2 regions of the Parapusillimonas sp. JC17 genome follow, and region 1 is predicted to be linked to the other one. Evidence: riboswitches for the same ligand, from Rfam matches in the RefSeq annotation. Region 1 holds a riboswitch; the other holds the start of a gene.
The links. A riboswitch is a leader RNA that binds a small molecule or an ion and turns the genes downstream of it on or off. The one in region 1 is predicted to bind glycine.
Positions count from the first base shown of each region.

Region 1 (8,854 bases):
GTGGCGGCGAGCAGGCCTTCGGCGCCCATCAGCGTGATGTACATATAGGAAATGGGCAGCACGCTGGCCGACCCGTAGGGCGCCGCGGACACCGGCCCGACTTCGGCGCCTTCGGGCAGGCTGCCGGATTCGTCCAGCACGGCCGGAAGATAAGGCGCCAGATGCGAGCGCACGGCAACCGGACCTACACCGGGACCGCCGCCGCCGTGGGGGATGCAGAAGGTCTTGTGCAAGTTCAGGTGCGAGACGTCCGAACCGAACTTGCCGGGCTGCGCCAAACCCACCATGGCGTTCATATTGGCGCCGTCCAGATAGACCTGGCCGCCCGCGTCATGGACGAGCGCGCAGATTTCCGTCACCGCCGTCTCGAAGACGCCATGCGTAGAAGGATAGGTAATCATCAAGGCCGCGAGCCGGTCGCCCACCTTGGCGATCTTCGCCTTCAAGTCTTCGACGTCCACATTGCCTTCATCGTCGGACGCCACGACAACGACTTCCATGCCAGCCAGTTGGGCGGACGCAGGGTTGGTGCCATGCGCGGAGGACGGAATCAGGCAGACGTCGCGCTGATGCTGGCCGTTGGCGCGATGGTAGCCGCGGATGGCCAGCAGGCCGGCATACTCGCCCTGCGCGCCGGAATTCGGCTGCAGGCTGATGGAGTCGTACCCCGTGATTTCGCACAAAGAGGCGGACAGGCGGTCGATCAATTCCTTGTAGCCCTTGGCCTGTTCGACAGGCGCGAAGGGATGCATATTGCCGAACTCGGGCCAGGTGACGGGAATCATCTCGGCCGTGGCATTCAGCTTCATGGTGCACGAGCCCAGAGGGATCATCGTGCGATCGAGCGCCAAGTCCTTGTCGGCCAGACCGCGCAAATAGCGCAGCATGTCGGTTTCCGAACGGATGCGCGAGAAGATCGGGTGCGAGAGTATCGGCGACTGGCGCAGCAGGCCCTGAGGGATGCCATGCGCCGCCGGCAGACTGCGATCGGCAGGCGGAGTCCAGTTGCCGCCCATCCCGGCGGCGAACACGTGCAGCAAGGCGTCCAAGTCGGCGACCGTCACGGTTTCGTCCAGGGATACCGCCAGTTGGGCGTCGCTCACCACGCGCAGATTGATGGACGCCGCCCTTGCCGCCTTGACGATGGCGGCGGTGTGCGCGCCGGTATTCAGCAGCAAGGTATCGAAAAACTGTTCATTGACGCTGGCAACACCCAGGCCGGCCAGCGCATCGCGCAGATAGGCGGTCAGGTAGGCGACACGCTCCGCGATGCGCTTGATGCCCGCGGGACCATGCCAGACGGCATACATGCCAGCCATGACGGCAAGCAGGACCTGGGCGGTGCAGATATTGGAGGTGGCCTTTTCACGGCGTATGTGCTGCTCGCGTGTCTGCAATGCCAAGCGCAGCGCCGGCGCGCCCTGGCTGTCTTTGGAAACGCCTACCAGGCGGCCGGGCATGTTGCGCTTGAAGGCATCCTTGCAGGCCATGAAGCCGGCGTGAGGGCCGCCATATCCGAGCGGCACGCCGAAGCGCTGTGCTGAACCGACGGCGATGTCGGCGCCCCATTCGCCGGGGGGCACCAGCAAGGCCAAGGCGAGGAGATCAGTGGCAACAGCCACGACGGCGCCCTGGTCGTGCGCGGCCTGAGCGAGGGCGCGGTAGTCTGCCACGCCGCCCAGGCTGTGCGGATACTGCAGCAACACGCCGAAGCAGTCGGGCAGCCCCTGGGATTCATCGCCGACCACGATTTCGATGTCCAGGCCGCTGGCTCGAGTCCGGACCACTTCGATCGTCTGCGGATGGCAATGCTGCGATACGAAAAACACCTTGCTCTTGGAACGCGAGCCGCGCCGCGCCAAGGTCATGGCTTCGGACGCGGCGGTGCCCTCGTCCAGCAGCGAAGCGTTGGCGATGTCCAGCCCGGTGAGGTCGGCCACCATGGTCTGGTAGTTCAGCAGGGCCTCGAGCCTGCCCTGGGAAATCTCGGGCTGGTATGGCGTATATGCCGTATACCAGGCGGGATTTTCCAGGATGTTGCGCAGGATGACGTTGGGTACGTGGTTACCGTAGTAACCCTGGCCGATGTAGTTGCGGAACATCTGATTCCGTCCCGCGATTTCCTTGAGTTCCGCCAGCGCATCCGCTTCGCTGCGCGCCGCCGGAAGCTTCAGCGCACCCCTTTTGAGGATGCTGTCCGGCACGACCTCGGCGATCAGCGAATGAAGGTCGGGCGCGCCGATGGCCTGCAGCATTCTTGCCTGATCGGCTGGAGACGGGCCCAGGTGCCTGGGGATGAAATCGGAATGGGGATCAAGTTCACGCAACATAGTCGACCTAAACAAAAACGGGTTCGCGGCGGGTAAATGCCATCAATCGTTGGAAATAGCCTGGTAGCCGGCGGCATCGAGCAAGCCGTCGATATCGGACATGTTCTCGGGCTTGAGCTTGTAGATCCAGGTATCGAAAGCCGCTTCGTTGATGAGGTTGGGCTGATCGTTCAGCGCCTCGTTGAATTCCACGATTTCGCCGTTCACCGGCGCGTAGATGTCGGAGGCGGCCTTGACCGACTCCACGACGCCGGCGGTTTCACCGGCCGTAAGCTGCGCGCCCGTGTTGACGTCGCCGACGAACACCAGGTCGCCCAGCTGATCCTGCGCGGTATCGGTGATGCCCACCAGCAGCAGGTCGCCTTCGGGCTTGACCCATTCGTGGGAGGATGTGTATTTGCGATCGGTGGGAAGAGTCATGTGTTACCCCGTTTGTATTGATATTAGTGTTTAGGAACTTGAATCAGGCAATCACTTTGCCGTTGCGTACGAAAGGCATTTTTACCACTTGGGCGGGCAGCCATTTGCCCCGGATCTCGACCTGGACCGCATCGCCGGGCTGCACGCCCACGGGGACCCGCGCCATGCCGATGGAAATCCCCATGGTCGGCGACATCGAACCGCTGGTGAGCTCGCCGTCTCCTTTGTCGCTGCGGATTTTCATGTGCCCGCGCATCACCCCGCGCTCCAGCAGCTTCACGCCGACCAGGCCGCGGTCGACTTCGGCGGCCTCGAGCGCATCGCGTCCGATGAAACCGCGGTCCGCATCCTTGAAAGATACCGTCCATGCCAGGCCCGAGACCAGCGGATTCACTTGCTCGTCCATTTCCTGGCCATACAGGTTCATGCCGGCTTCCAGGCGCAAGGTGTCGCGTGCGCCCAGACCGCAGGGGCGGACGCCGAGCGCGGCAAGGTCGCGCCACAGGGCTTCTGCCTGAGCGGCCGGAAGCACGATTTCGAAACCGTCTTCACCGGTGTAGCCCGTTCGGGCCACTAGCGCGCCGTCTGGCACCGCCACGCCGGTGAAGGGCTGGAGCTCGGCCGTTGCGGCCTTCCAGCCCGGACGAGCAGCCCATACCCGTTCGCGGGCATTGGGGCCTTGCACCGCCAGCATGGCGAGGTCGCGCCGGGGCAGCACCTGCACATCGAATCCTCCCGACCGGGCCACGTTCTGCATCCAGGCCACGTCCTTGTCGGCCGTGCCGGCGTTGACGACCACGCGCCAATCGTCAGGCCCAAAGAAATAGACGATCAGGTCGTCGATGACGCCGCCCTCGGGGTTCAGCATGCAGGAATACAGCGCCTTGCCCGGCACCGTCAGCTTTGCGACGTCGTTCGCAAGCAGGCGCTGCAGGTAGCCCTTGGCGCCTGCGCCTTTCACGTCGACATTCAGCATGTGCGAGACGTCGAACATGCCGGCATCCTGGCGCACGGCGTGGTGCTCCTCGAGCTGCGACCCATAGGACACGGGCATGTCCCAGCCACCGAAATCGACCATCTTGGCGCCGGATTCGATATGCACCGCATACAGGGGGGTTTGCTTTAGGGTAGAAGACATGGGGGCTCCGGTGACGGGAAAACGACTGATGGAAATACGACGTAAGCCAGCTAACACGCTGGCCGCATCGCCCTTCTGTCCTTTTGCCTGAGAGTTGGCCCCTGGTCAAGGGGTATTCACCTTCGGCGCCCGGCCGGCCAATATGCGGCGGCCTGAGTCTCTCCAGAATGCTGTCTTGCTTGGCCCGGGGTCAGACCCCGTACGGGGTCTGACCCCTGACGCAAAGGGGTCTGACCCCAGGCAAAGCAATACACGAGCGGTACGGGGTGCCTGAGCGATTCTGGGCGAATTGCGCCTTCGGCGGCCGGGGAAAAGCCGGCGCTCTCCCACTCGATGTGAACAGCAGCCCGTAAGAATAACTCGAAAGCGCCCTGAATTCAAAGCGGTTTCCGCTCTTCGTCAGCCGGCTGTTCGCCGTCCAGCAGCTTCATGTTATCCAGCAGCTTCAGCAGGTAATGCAGGGTATGGCTCATGTCGCTCAGGGAAAAGTCCGCCCCGGCGCTGCAGGACGTCCTGTCGGGCCAGGCGGACTTCGTCTGCGATCCGGGCATCGCCTTTCCCCATATCCGTACGAACAAGGTCAAGCTGCTGGGCATCGTCAGTGCCACGCGCTCACCCTTCTTCCCGGACGCTCCCACCGTGGGCGAATTGGGCTTCAAGGAAGCAGACCTGGATATCTGGTTCGGCATGTGGGCGCCCAAGGGCACACCGCCCGAAATCCTCGAGCGCTTGAACAAGGAATTGGCCAAGGCGCTGTCTGACAAGGATGTGGAAGAGCGCTATAACGGCCTGGGCGCGGAAACGAAAACGCTGGACTCCCGGCAGTTCCGCCAACTGCTGCTCGACGAGCGCAAGCTGCTTGCCGCCTTGATCGAAGAACAGAAAATCAACGTCGAATAGGCGATGACGCGCGGGCGTTCCGGACAGGAACCGAAGTCGCCCGCATCAACGGCACCGCCGCGGTCAGCCTGCCAGCGCCCGCCCGCAGGCCACCCCGGAGGCCCATGCCCACTGGAAGTTGTAGCCGCCCAGCCAGCCGGTGACGTCCACCGCTTCGCCGATGAAGTACAGACCCGGCACGCTGCGTGCCTCCATGGTTTTCTGGTTCAGGCCGCGCGTGTCCACGCCGCCGCGCATGACCTCGGCCTTCTTGTATCCGACCGTGCCGCTGGGCATGAGCGCCCAGTCATGGATGCGCGACGCGAGCCGGCGCAGCGTCTTGTCCGGCACATCGGCCAGTCTGCGCGTGGCCAGGTCCGGCGCGGCGGAATCCAGCGTCGCAAGCAGTTGTTCGGCCAGCCGCTTGGGCCACAGCCCGGCCAGCACCGTGCCAAGTTGCTGGCGGCTGCCGGGCTTCGCGTCCAGCAGCTCGCGCTCCAGATCCTGTGCATGAGCAAGATCGATATGTATGGTCTCGCCGGGGTTCCAGTAGCTGGAGATCTGCAGGATCGCCGGGCCGGACAGGCCGCGATGCGTAAAAAGCAGATCTTCGAGGAACACGGCCGGTGCCACGCCGCGCGCCCTGCCGGACGTTGCCTTGCCACCCTCCGGCTTGCTGCGCACGCATACTTCCAGCGCCACGCCGCTGAGCTCGGAAAACGGCGCCCATGATGCCGGATCGAAGGTCAGCGGAACCAGCGCGGGACGCGGCTCCACGACTTTCAGGCCGAACTGGCGGGCGATGCCCAGCGCGAAATCCGTGGCGCCCAGTTGCGGGATCGCCATGCCGCCCGTCGCCAGGACGAGCTGGCGAGCCTCGATGGGGCCCTGATCTGTAGCGAGGCGGAACCCGTCCGCCTCACGCTGGATTTCGCTCACTGCGCACGGCATGCGCCACGACACCTTGCCGGCCTCGCACTCGCGCCGCAGCATGTCGATGATGTCTTCGCTGGATTCATCGCAGAACAATTGGCCGCGATGCTTTTCATGCCAGGAAATGCCGTGCTTGCGGATCAGGTCGAGAAAGTCCCTGGGCGTGTAGGCAGACAATGCCGACCGGCAGAAATCGGGGTTTTGCGAAATGAAGTTGGCGGGCGTGGTGCCGATGTTGGTGAAATTGCAGCGCCCGCCACCCGAAATCCGGATTTTTTCAGCCAGCCGCCGCGCATGGTCGATCAGCACCACGCGCAGGCCGCGCTGGCCCGCGACGGCGGCGGCCATCATGCCTGCCGCCCCGGCGCCGATCACAGCGACGTCGAACATTGCGTTACGGCCCCCTAGCCTCGACAGACCCTAGTCTTCCTTGATGCAGTCGACGTAATAACGGCCCATGCCGTCCGGTCCCATATCCTGCGCCAGACCATGCACGTAGGTTTCGAAACCCGGGAACTTGGCATTGAATTCGCGGGCGAATTGCAGATAGTGGACGATGCGCTTGTTGAAACGCTCGCCCGGAATCAGCAAGGGGATGCCCGGCGGGTAAGGGGTAAGCAGCACGCCTGTTACGCGCCCTTCCAGTTCGTCGATGCTCACGCGTTCCGCTTCGCGGTGCGCCATCTTGGCGTAGGCGTCCGAAGGCTTCATGGCGGGGACCATGTCGCTCAGGTAGACCTCGGTCGTCAGCCGCGCCAGGTCGTACTTGCGATAGGCCTCGTGGATCTGCTGGCACAGGTCGCGCAGCCCCATTTTCTCGTAGCGAGGATGCTCCTTGCAGAAATCGGGCAGGATGCGCCACATGGGCTGGTTGCGATCGTAGTCGTCCTTGAACTGCTGCAAGGCCGTCAAGAGGGTGTTCCAGCGCCCCTTGGTGATGCCTATGGTGAACAGGATGAAAAACGAGTACAGGCCGGTCTTCTCAATCACGACGCCATGCTCGGCCAGATACTTGGACACCAGCGCGGCGGGTATCCCGGTTTCCGCGAAGGTTCCGGAAATATCCAGACCCGGCGTCACCACGGTGGCCTTGATCGGATCCAGCATGTTGAAGTCTTCGGCCAGGTCGCCAAAGCCGTGCCATTCGTCGCCCGACTGCAGCAACCAATCGTCGCGGTTCCCGATGCCGTCGGAGACCAGCCGGTTCGGACCCCATACCTTGAACCACCAGTCGTTCTTGCCGAACTCGGATTCCACCTTGCGCATTGCCCGGCGGAAATCCATGGCTTCGCTGATGCTTTCCTCGACCAGCGCCGTTCCGCCGGGAGGCTCCATCATTGCCGCCGCCACGTCACAGGACGCGATGATCGCGTACTGCGGCGATGTCGAGGTGTGCATGAGGTAGGCTTCATTGAACACATTGCGGTCCAGCCGGCGCGTCTCGGAATCCTGCACCGTGATCTGGGATGCCTGAGACAGCCCCGCCAGCAGCTTGTGCGTGGAGTGCGTCGCGAAGATCATGGCATCCGGGCTGCGCGGCCGGTTTTCGCCGATGGCGTGCATGTCTTTATAGAAGTCATGGAAAGCCGCGTGCGGCAGCCATGCCTCGTCGAAGTGCAGGGTGTCGATCTCCGAGCCCAGCTTTTCCTTGATCATCTCGACGTTGTAGATCACGCCGTCGTAAGTGCTTTGAGTGAGCGTCAGGATGCGGGGACGCTTGTCCTTTGCATTGCGGGCAAACGGATTGGCCTCGATCTTCTTGCGGATGTTCTCGGGATCGAATTCGTCCAGCGGGATGGGGCCGATGATGCCCAGGTGATTGCGGGTAGGCCGCAGGAACACCGGGATCGCGCCCGTCATGGTGATGGCGTGCAGAATGGATTTGTGGCAGTTGCGGTCCACCACGACGACGTCGTCCGATGCCACGTTGGCATGCCACACGATCTTGTTCGATGTGGACGTGCCGTTGGTCACAAAAAAGCAGTGGTCGGCGTGAAAAATGCGCGCGGCGTTGAGCTCGGATTCGGCGACGGGGCCGGTGTGGTCCAGCAACTGGCCCAGTTCGTCGACGGCATTGCAGACGTCGGCGCGCAGCATGTTCTCGCCGAAGAACTGGTGGAACATCTGCCCCACCGGGCTCTTCAGGAAAGCGACGCCGCCCGAATGCCCCGGGCAGTGCCAGGAATAGGAGCCATCGGACGCGTACTTCACGAGTTCACGGAAGAAGGGCGGTGCCAGGCCGTCCAGGTAGGCGCGCGCTTCGCGGATGATGTGCCGCGCCACGAACTCGGGCGTATCCTCGAACATATGGATGAAGCCGTGCAATTCCCGCAGGATATCGTTGGGAATGTGCTGCGACGTACGCGTTTCGCCGTACAGATAGATGGGAATTTCTTCGTTGCGGAAGCGCAGTTCGCCGATGAAGGAACGCAGGTTCTTGATGGCGTTGGCCACGTCTTCGGGCGAGTCGACGTCGAATTCCTCATCGTCGATGGACAGAATGAACGCACTGGCGCGGCTTTGCTGCTGCGCAAATGAGCTCAGGTCGCCATAGCTGGTAACACCCAGCACTTCGACGCCTTCGGCCTCGATCGCCGCCGCCAGTGCCCGGATGCCGAATCCGGACGCATTTTCGGAGCGATAGTCTTCATCGATGATTACGATGGGAAAACGAAATTTCATGGGGTAGTGCTCCCTGGAGCGTGATCATTCAAAACGGACGGACGGGAACCGCCAGCAAGCCCGGGGCCTGTCGGCGTCTTAGGTTCGGGGCAGGGTAACGCCCTGCTGCCCCTGGTATTTGCCGCCTCGGTCACGATACGAAGTCTCGCAGACCTCGTCGCTTTCAAAGAACAACATCTGTGCGCAGCCCTCGCCGGCATAGATCTTGGCCGGCAGCGGCGTGGTGTTGGAAAACTCCAGCGTGACGTGGCCTTCCCATTCGGGTTCGAGCGGCGTGACATTGACGATGATGCCGCAGCGCGCATACGTGCTCTTGCCCAGGCAGACGGTCAGGACGCTGCGTGGAATGCGGAAGTACTCGACCGTGCGGGCCAGTGCAAAGGAATTGGGCGGAATGATGCAGACGTCGCCCTTGAAATCCACGAACGACTTCTCGTCGAAAGCCTTCGGGTCGACGATGGTGGAATTGATG
Region 1 covers NZ_CP197474.1:3,731,903-3,740,756, forward strand. The annotation lists gene gcvP (aminomethyl-transferring glycine dehydrogenase) at 1-2,330, opposite strand, end outside; gene gcvH (glycine cleavage system protein GcvH) at 2,373-2,750, opposite strand; gene gcvT (glycine cleavage system aminomethyltransferase GcvT) at 2,794-3,888, opposite strand; glycine riboswitch at 3,954-4,064, opposite strand; glycine riboswitch at 4,136-4,227, opposite strand; gene ACSBPU_RS18085 (Bug family tripartite tricarboxylate transporter substrate binding protein) at 4,360-4,788, shown strand; gene ACSBPU_RS18090 (NAD(P)/FAD-dependent oxidoreductase) at 4,852-6,090, opposite strand; gene ACSBPU_RS18095 (arginine/lysine/ornithine decarboxylase) at 6,121-8,382, opposite strand; gene dcd (dCTP deaminase) at 8,461-8,854, opposite strand, start outside.

Region 2 (8,854 bases), 2.2 Mb from region 1:
CTGATAGGTCTTGCGCTCGACCACGCGCTTCTGGATGAACAGCACGAAACCCACCAGCACGACGGAAACGACGGCGAGCACGCTCTGCATGGTGGGATTGCCGCCCATTTCCGAAAGAAAGGTCGTGTAGGTAAGCGACGAAAGCACGTCGACCCGGCCGCCCAGGATCATGGGGATGGAGAAATTGTCGACCGCCAGCGTGAACACGATCATGGCGTTGACCAGCAGGGCGGGGGCGAGCACCGGCAAGGTCACGGTCAGTGCCCGGCGCAGGTTGCTGGCGCCCAGATTGACGGCGGCTTCCTCTATCGTGCCGTCGATGGCTTTCAGTGCGGCAAGCATCCCGATATAGACGTAGGTATAGTCGTTCAGGATCAGCGTATAGGTCATGCCGAACCAGCCGTAGAACGAGGGCAGGTCGATGCCTATGCTTTCAAGCGCATGGCGCGCGATGCCGTTGTTGCCGAGCAGCATCAGCCAGGCTTGCGATACCACGATGTCGGGCAGGATGATGGTGGCGAGCGGAAGCAGGGCGACGACGGTCTTGCCCGGAAATTCGTAGCGCGCCACGATGTAGGCCAGCGGTGCGCCCAGCAGCAGGCAGCCCAGGGTCGAGACGGCGCCCAGGATGACGGTATTGAAGAAGGCCCTTACGTAGCGCGGGCTGTCGAAGAAAGCCTGGAAGCCATGAAGGCTGAGTGCGCCGGTCTTCGGGTCCACCACGCTCTGATGGAACAGCGCCGCGAGCGGCCACAAGACCAGGGCGACCAAGACCAGCAGGCAGAGCAGCGCGGGCAGGAACCAGGGCGAGAAGCGTTGTTTGGAAGATTGGGTTGACATGATTTCGATCAGGACCTAGGCGCGCACCAGGCGGCAATCGGGACTGAAGCTCAGGAATACCGGGCTTCCCGGGCTATGGATCGGGTCGCCGGCAGCCGGCAGGTCGGCGTTGATGACCTTGCCGTCCGCGAGGCGCAGGGCATAGGTTGCCTTGAAGCCGAGATAGCGCCGGTGGATCACCTGCGCAGGAACGCGCGTGTCCGCGGCGTCGGTGTGGACGCCGATGTGCTCCGGCCGCGCCGCCAGCTGGCAGGCATCGCTGCACGATGCTCCGGGAACGGCGACTCGGCCGCCGGCGATGGAAACCAGGGTGTGTCCGTTTGTCTCTTGCTGGCCCTGCACGTCGATCAGGTTTGCTGCGCCGATGAAGTCGGCCGCATAGGCAGTGACCGGGGCCGCGTACAGGCCCTCGGGCGTATCCAGCTGGTCTATCCTGCCGCTGCGCAACAGCGCGATGCGGTCCGACATCGACAATGCCTCTTCCTGGTCGTGCGTCACGAAAATGGCCGTGATGTTCGACTCTTGCTGCAGCTGGCGGATGACGTCACGCATCTGGATGCGCAGTTTCGCATCCAGGTTGGACAAGGGTTCGTCCATGAGCAGGACGCGGGGTTCAATGACCAGCGCCCGAGCCAGCGCCACGCGCTGGCGTTGCCCGCCGGAAAGCTCGCCCGGATAACGCTTGGCCAGGTGCCCGAGCTCGACACGCGCCAGGATGTCGCCGACTTTCCCGGCGATCGCCTGGCTGGAAAGCTTCCGTACCCGCAAGCCATAGGCCACGTTGTCGTAGACGGTCTTGTCGGGGAACAAGGCATAGTCCTGGAAGACCATGCCGGTTTCGCGCTTGTGTGCGGGTAGCCGCGTAATGTCCTGCTTGTCAAGGAAAAGGCGGCCTTCGTCAGGGACGATGAAGCCGGCGATCATGCGCAGTAGAGTCGTCTTTCCGCAGCCGCTGGGGCCGAGCAGGGTGAAGAATTCTCCGTGCCTGACGTTGAGGTTGAGACGATCGATGATCGTGACGTCGCCGTAACGTTTGCTGACGCCGTCTATTGATATTTCTGCCATAAGATCTCTTGGAGCGCACTCCGCGGTCATGATGAATGCCGGATTGTGACAGAAAAAAGTCTATATATGACAAATCATAAAAAGATTGGTAACGGTTTTGGAACGATGACTTTCATATTTAACGGCTTATCGGCAATTTTGAAGCTACCTATAATGAATTCATCGTTCTCAAGGCCGTCTCCGATAGCGGCGGCCGCCCATTCCATTCGCTGGAGGACACCATGAATACCGTCGCTTCCATTCCAATCCTGCAAGAAACCGTGTCGCGCCCCCGTTTCGTCGAGCGTACGTTGCGCGGCCAGGCCACGTCAGACGGCGCCGGGGTCAAGCTGACCCGCGTCCTGACCCAGGATCTGCAAACGAGGTTGGACCCCTTCCTGATGCTCGATAATTTCGGCACCGACAATCCGGATGACTACATCGGGGGATTTCCCAACCATCCTCACCGGGGGTTTGAAACCATCACCTACATGATTGCGGGGCGTATGCGCCATCGCGACAGCGCGGGCAACGAAGGCTTGCTTCAGAACGGCGGCGTCCAATGGATGACCGCCGGCCGGGGCGTCGTTCATTCGGAGCTGCCCGAGCAGGAAGAGGGCAGCATGGAAGGGTTTCAGCTGTGGCTGAACTTGCCGTCCTACAACAAGATGGCCGAGCCCTGGTACAAGGACATCCAAAGCGAGACCATCCCGGAGGTCGCTCCTGCGCAGGGCGTGAAGGCGCGCATCATCGCGGGGGCCAGCCATGGCATACAGGGCGCCATGCAGCGCGAAGTAACGGAACCGCTATACCTGGACATCCATTTCGATGCTGCGGGCGAGTTCCGTCAGTCCATCGCGCCTGAGGCCAACGCTTTCATCTATGTCTACCGGGGCGCGGTCGAGGTGGCCGGCAAACCGGTAGCGCTGCATCAGATCGCCATACTCGCCAACGATGCGGCGGACGGCGCCATCATCAAGGCGCAAGGCCCCGCGCGCGTCCTGCTGATCGCCGGAAAGCCCTTGAACGAGCCCATCGCGCAGTACGGTCCGTTCGTGATGAACACCAAGCAAGAGCTGATGGACGCCTTTTCCGATTTCCAGGCCGGGAAATTCGTTTAGGGGTCAGACCCCGGCCGGCCACAGCAGAATCGGACCCTCGATCCATTGCGTTGGGGTCAGACCCCATACGGGGTCTGACCCATGCGGGGCACGGCTGGGTTGGACTCTTGAGCCATTGCGTTGGGGTCAGACCCCATACGGGGTCTGACCCCGGCGATGCGGGTGCAGGGGCTGACCCTTTACAATGCCCGGATGAGCATTGAGCAATAGGGGGAAAGCATGACGACTGCATTCATGAAGGCCGTTGATGAACGCGCGGCCGATGCGCTGGCATCGGGCGCCTTGCAGCCCATCCAGGCCGAACAAGTCGAGATCACCGACGGCGGCCTGCCTTTCATTGTCCGGTGGCTGTCTTCGCTGGCGGCGAAGAACGTGGCCAAGCCCGCGATGCCGGGCGGTCCGCGCGATCCGGATTTCAATCCCTTCCTGTCGCCCGAACCGGCATTGACGGTCGGGCCTTTCGGCGATCACCATGTCGCCATCCTGAATAAATTCCCGGTATGCGATCGCCATCTCGTCCTGGCGCGTCGGGAATTCGCGGAGCAGCGGCAGCCGCTCGCTTACGAGGACTTCTGGGTGCTGGCCAGCCTGCTGTCGGAATCGGGAGGGCTCGGCTTCTACAACGGCGGCGGGCCGGCGGGCGCCAGTCAGCGGCATAAGCATGTGCAATGGCTGCCGGCGGCGCCCGGCAATGCCAGCCTGGATCCCCTGATCGCCCATCTGTCGGCGGACGCGCCCGAGTTGGCGCTCGAAGAACATGCCGTCCTGCCGGTCAGGCACGTGTTCGCCCGTGTGCTGGCACAGCGGTCGGCGGACATCGATGCGTCTGCGGCCAGCATGTCCGGCGCCTACGGTCTTGCGTGCGCGAAGCTGGGCCTGGAGCCCGACGAAGAAGGGCTGATGCCGCCTTGCAACATGCTGGTTCAGAACGGCTGGATGCTCCTGGTGCCACGCAAGCAAGAGCATTCTCACAACGTGTCGGTCAACGCCCTGGCCTTCGCAGGCGCCTTGTATGTGAAACACCCCGAGCACGTCGCACCCATCCGGAAGGCCGGGCCGCTGGCCGTGCTGGCCGAGGCGTCCTGGGAGCGTTGAACTGGGGGGCAGACCCCGTACGGGGTCTGACCCCGGGCCGAAAATGGGGCCTGCCGCTTGTTCATTGATTTTGGGGTCAGACCCCATACGGGGTCTGACCCCAGGCCGAAATTGGGAGCTGCCGCTTGTTCGTTGATTTTGGGGTCAGGCCCCGCATGGGGTCTGACCCCAGGCCGAAAATGGGTCTGACCCCAAGGCAGATCAGGCAGCGACGTCGCCACGGCGGGGCGGCGTATTTCCCGGGTCGAGGTCGTCGTCTTTTGTGATGGCCGGCAGCGGCGGCAGGCCGATCTTCATGCGGACGCGCTGGCAGTCCGGGTTGGGAGAACCATCTTCTTGCCAAGCCGGAAATTCACGGCACGGCGAAGGGCGCTGCTCGTAGATGGCGCAATGGATTCCGTCCTGGCCGAGCTCTCCTCGCAGCGCGATGCAGCGCTTGCCGCCATATTCCGTGCCTTTCATGCAGGCGCGCAGGGGTCCCACTTGCGTGACCAGTTCGGGAGGGACCATGCCGCCGCGCTCATCGGCGATTTCCCCGCAATAGAAGGAAACCCTGAAGTGTGCGCAGCATGCTCCGCAGCTGAGGCAGGGATTGGTGTGAGTGTCGTCGTTGGCCGCCGATTTGCCTCGCGGCGATAGGCGCGAAAGCTGCGCAATGGAAAAGCGCTCATCGAGCATGATGGTGTTCGGCACGGAAAGTGGAGCGCAGAGTTTACTACGCCATTTTCCGTGCGCGGGACGACTTACAAAATAAAATATTCCATGGGTTCAGGCCGCCACGGCGACCTGGGTTCTGGCGCCGCTGCGGGCGATCTCGTCGACCAGCATCTGCGCCGTGATCGGCGACAGTGTCCAGCCCAGGTGCCCATGGCCCGTATTGTAGAAGACCCCGGGCCGTCTGCCCGCCTTCACCCGCGGCATCATGTCGGGCATCATGGGCCTCAGTCCCGTCCAAGGAATGACGCGTGAAGTGTCAACCTGCGGAAAATGGCGGTGGACCCAATTGGTCAGGGGCAGTATCCGGTCGGCGCGGATGTCCTTGTTGTAGCCGTTGAATTCCGCCGTGCCCGCTACCCGGAAGCGATTGCGCCCCAGGCGGCTGGTCACGATCTTGGCTTCTTCGTCCAGCAGGCTGACCCAGGGAGCCCCCGCGATGCTTTGCTCGTCTTCAAGGTTGACCGTGATGGAATACCCCTTTACCGGATAGATATTCACACGGTCGCCCAGCATCGAGGCGAATCGCCGGCTGGCCGTGCCGGCGCAGACGATGACGGCATCGGCGTCCAGGTGCTCGGTGGATGCCTGCCTGATGGTTAGTCGATGGCCTTGCTCCAGGGCGGAGATATCGGTGACTTCCGTGTCCATCAGGAAGCGCACGCCCTTGCGCTCGCACGCCTGCGCCAATCCGCGCGTGAACTTGTGTATGTCGCCCGTGGCGTCGGAGGGCGTGTAAAAGCCCCCATAGCATTCGGTGGTCAGCGTGGGTTCGATGTCGCGCGCCTCGGCGGGTGTGACTTCGTGGCGTTCGAGGCCGCCTTCGCGCAATAGCGCATTGACCCGCCGACCGGCTTCGAAGCTTTTCCGATCGTGGAACACATGCAGGATGCCGCGTGTTTCCAGGTCAAAGTCTATGCCTTCGTCTTCCGCCATCTTGTACAGATGCTGGCGTGCTTCGATGGCGAGTCGTGTCGTACGCAGCGTGTTCTCTCGGTAATTGCCGATATGGCGGACGAACTCCGCCATCCATGAGTACTTGTGCCAGCTTGGGGATGGGTTGACGAGCAGCGGGGCATCGCGGCGCAGCATCCAGCGCATTCCTTTCAGAACGGTCGAGGTGCTGTTCCAGACTTCTGCGTTGCAGGCCGATAGCTGGCCGCCATTGGCATACGACGTTTCCATGGCGCAATAGCGCAGGCGATCGATGACGGTAACCGCATGGCCTTGCTTGGCAAGGGCGTAGGCGGACGTGACGCCGCTGATGCCGGCGCCGATGATGGCGATATGGTGCATGAGAGCTCCAGATAGATGTGGTCGCCGCCGAATGACGGCGACGCCCCATCTGTCCGTTTACCTGAGAGTTTCACCCTTGCCGGGTTCCCCTTCGGTGGGCGCCCAACGCGCCGCTCTCCAGATTGTCCTGACCGTTGCAGTCCTGTGGCCTGAGAGTTTCCGGGGCGGTTGCTCCGTCGGCGCCGGCATGGATGGCCGGACTCTTCTGCATGATCTTTATATGGACGAGCAAGAGCGTAGCCGGATTCCGGAAAGAGCTCAATTGGGGATAAACCCGTGGTACGGTCAACATGTCAGAAAAACTGATAGAAGCTGACTTTTTTCGGGGCTGAGGCGGAGGTATATTTCTTTCGGTTCAATCAAAGTATTTATGGAGTCGCACCATGCAGGGCGTCAAACGCAAGGTGGTTTATGTATCGCTTTATGAGCTCATCGCCGTCATCCTGACCAGCGTCGCGCTGGCGATGCTCGGGCATGCACCGGGCCATGCAGGCGTCGCGGCCGTTGCCGCATCCTTGATTGCGGTGGTCTGGAATCTTGTCTGGAATGCGCTTTTCGAGCACTGGGAATCCCGCCAGACGATCAAGGGCCGCAGCGTGAAGCGCCGCGTGGCGCACGCCATCGGCTTCGAAGGCGGCCTCATCGTGGCGTTCGTGCCTTTTTTCGCATGGTGGCTGAATGTATCCTGGTGGGAAGCATTCGTGCTGGATCTGGGCTTCATCGTATTTTTCCTGGTCTATACCTTCGTGTTCAGCCTGATTTTCGACAAGGTGTTTGGGCTGCCTGCATCGGCCATGCAGCCAGCTCCCTCGATGAAAGCCGGCCCGCCCACGTCCGAGGCGCGGCAGGCCGCCTAGGCCCTGGTTGATGCAGGCTCTAATCGCCGATCTGGCGCGGGCCCCGTACCTGCCTGACCAGCTCGATGAAGCGGCGCGCGCCCAGCCCCAGGGGTCGATCCCGCAACCAGACGACATCCACCCACAGCTGTAGCTGATTGCTGATGTTCTCGAAAGTGATCTCGACCAGCGTTCCGCTCTGGGTGAGCGGCTGCACCAGGGAGCGCGGCAGGTAGGCCCAGCCCAGTCCCGACCGTACCAGGCTCAGCGTGGCCAGGTAATTGTCGGTTCTCCATATCTGCCGCGCCACGACGACGCGGGGATCGGTTTCGTCGGCATCTCGGCCGGCCACGACGATTTGCCGGATATCGAGCAATTCCTCCTGGCGCAGCATGCTGCGGCCGTTCGAGAACGCGGGATGATCGGGGGCGATGACGGCGACCAGGATTTCGCTGCTGAATTCCTGAAAGGCCTCATGCTCGTTGGTGGCGGGACGCTCGAACACGATGGCCAGCTGGGCGCTGTCCTGTTCGAGCATGCGAAGCGCGTCGGCCTGCGGCGCCGAGAGCACTTCGACCTCGAGCGATGGGAATTCATTGGAAAGCAGGACCAGGGGATCATTCCAGGGTGCGGACAGCAGCTCGGGCGCAATAGCCAGCGTCAAGCGGCTTTCCAGGCCCTTGTGCAGGGCGAGCGCATGGGTCTGCAATTGGCGCAACTGACCCGCAAGCTGTCGCGCCTGGGGTTCCAGGGCAAGTGCGGCGCTGGTTGGCCGGGGTTCGCGGCCTGAGCGGTCGAACAAGGCCAGGTCGAGTTCCGCCTCGAGCTGCGCGACCATCATGCTGACCGCGGACGGTACACGGCCCAGCCGCCGGGCGGCAGCTGAAAAGCTGCCGGTGTCCAGCACAGCAAGAAATACCTTGACGTTTTCCGTCGTGAAGGCCATGGCGCCTCTTTCATCCTTCAGTTTATTTGATATGAGTGTAATGCAACCTGGATTTCCTGGCGCCATGTGTCGCGGAGCGGGCAGGTAGAATGGTTTGCGCTTGGCGCCGCGCGTCCGGCTTCAGCCTCTTGTCTAACATTCACATGGAAGGTGCAATGAACAGGGAAACCACGGAAAGCCTCGTCGCAGGCATCGAGGAATGGGTGCGGCTGGAATCGCCGACACACGACCCGGGGCGGGTCGGGCAGATGATGCAAATGGCCGGGGAGCAAGCGCGCAAGCTGGGCCTGAGCGCGAGTATCGAGCCGTTGGCCGGCGACGTGGGGCCCTTGCTATGCGTCAGTAATCGCAAAACCGGGGATGATCGACCGGGCATACTGATTCTCGCGCACCTCGATACCGTCCATCCCGTCGGCACGCTGCTTGAAAACCCGGTCCGGCAAGAGGGCGACCGCCTGTACGGCCCCGGCACGTACGACATGAAGGCCGGCGCTTACCTGGCGCTGGCCGCCATGGGGCAGGCGACCGCAAACGGCGGCACGGCGCTGCCCGTCGATTACTTGTTTTCGCCCGACGAGGAGACCGGCAGCCACGCCTCGCGGGCCAGCATCGAACATTACGCGGCGCGTGCGCGCTGTGTGCTGGTGACCGAACCGGCAAGGGCCGACGGCGGACGATGCGTGACCGCGCGCAAAGGCACGGGGATGGTCACCCTTACCGCGCGCGGTCGGCCGTCGCATGCTGGCGTCGCACACGAAAAAGGACGGAGCGCGATCAAGGAGATGGCGCACCAGGTCCTGGCGCTCGAAGCCATGACCGACTATGCACGAGGCATCACCGTCAGCGTCGGCACACTGAAAGGCGGCACCGCCACCAACGTGGTCCCGGCCGAATGCAGGGCGGTCGTCGATTTCCGGGTGCCCGATCGGGAAGCGGCCGAATTCATCCTGTCGCGCATCAAT
Region 2 covers NZ_CP197474.1:1,577,866-1,586,719, forward strand. The annotation lists gene ACSBPU_RS07580 (ABC transporter permease) at 1-840, opposite strand, end outside; gene ACSBPU_RS07585 (ABC transporter ATP-binding protein) at 856-1,905, opposite strand; gene ACSBPU_RS07590 (pirin family protein) at 2,127-3,005, shown strand; gene ACSBPU_RS07595 (phosphorylase) at 3,225-4,100, shown strand; gene ACSBPU_RS07600 (YkgJ family cysteine cluster protein) at 4,302-4,793, opposite strand; gene ACSBPU_RS07605 (D-amino acid dehydrogenase) at 4,869-6,110, opposite strand; glycine riboswitch at 6,150-6,237, opposite strand; glycine riboswitch at 6,238-6,328, opposite strand; gene ACSBPU_RS07610 (PACE efflux transporter) at 6,494-6,967, shown strand; gene ACSBPU_RS07615 (LysR family transcriptional regulator) at 6,987-7,892, opposite strand; gene ACSBPU_RS07620 (M20 family metallopeptidase) at 8,048-8,854, shown strand, end outside.
Region 2: linked by a shared signal. The riboswitch ahead of ACSBPU_RS07605 (D-amino acid dehydrogenase) and the one ahead of gcvT (glycine cleavage system aminomethyltransferase GcvT) in region 1 are both predicted to bind glycine.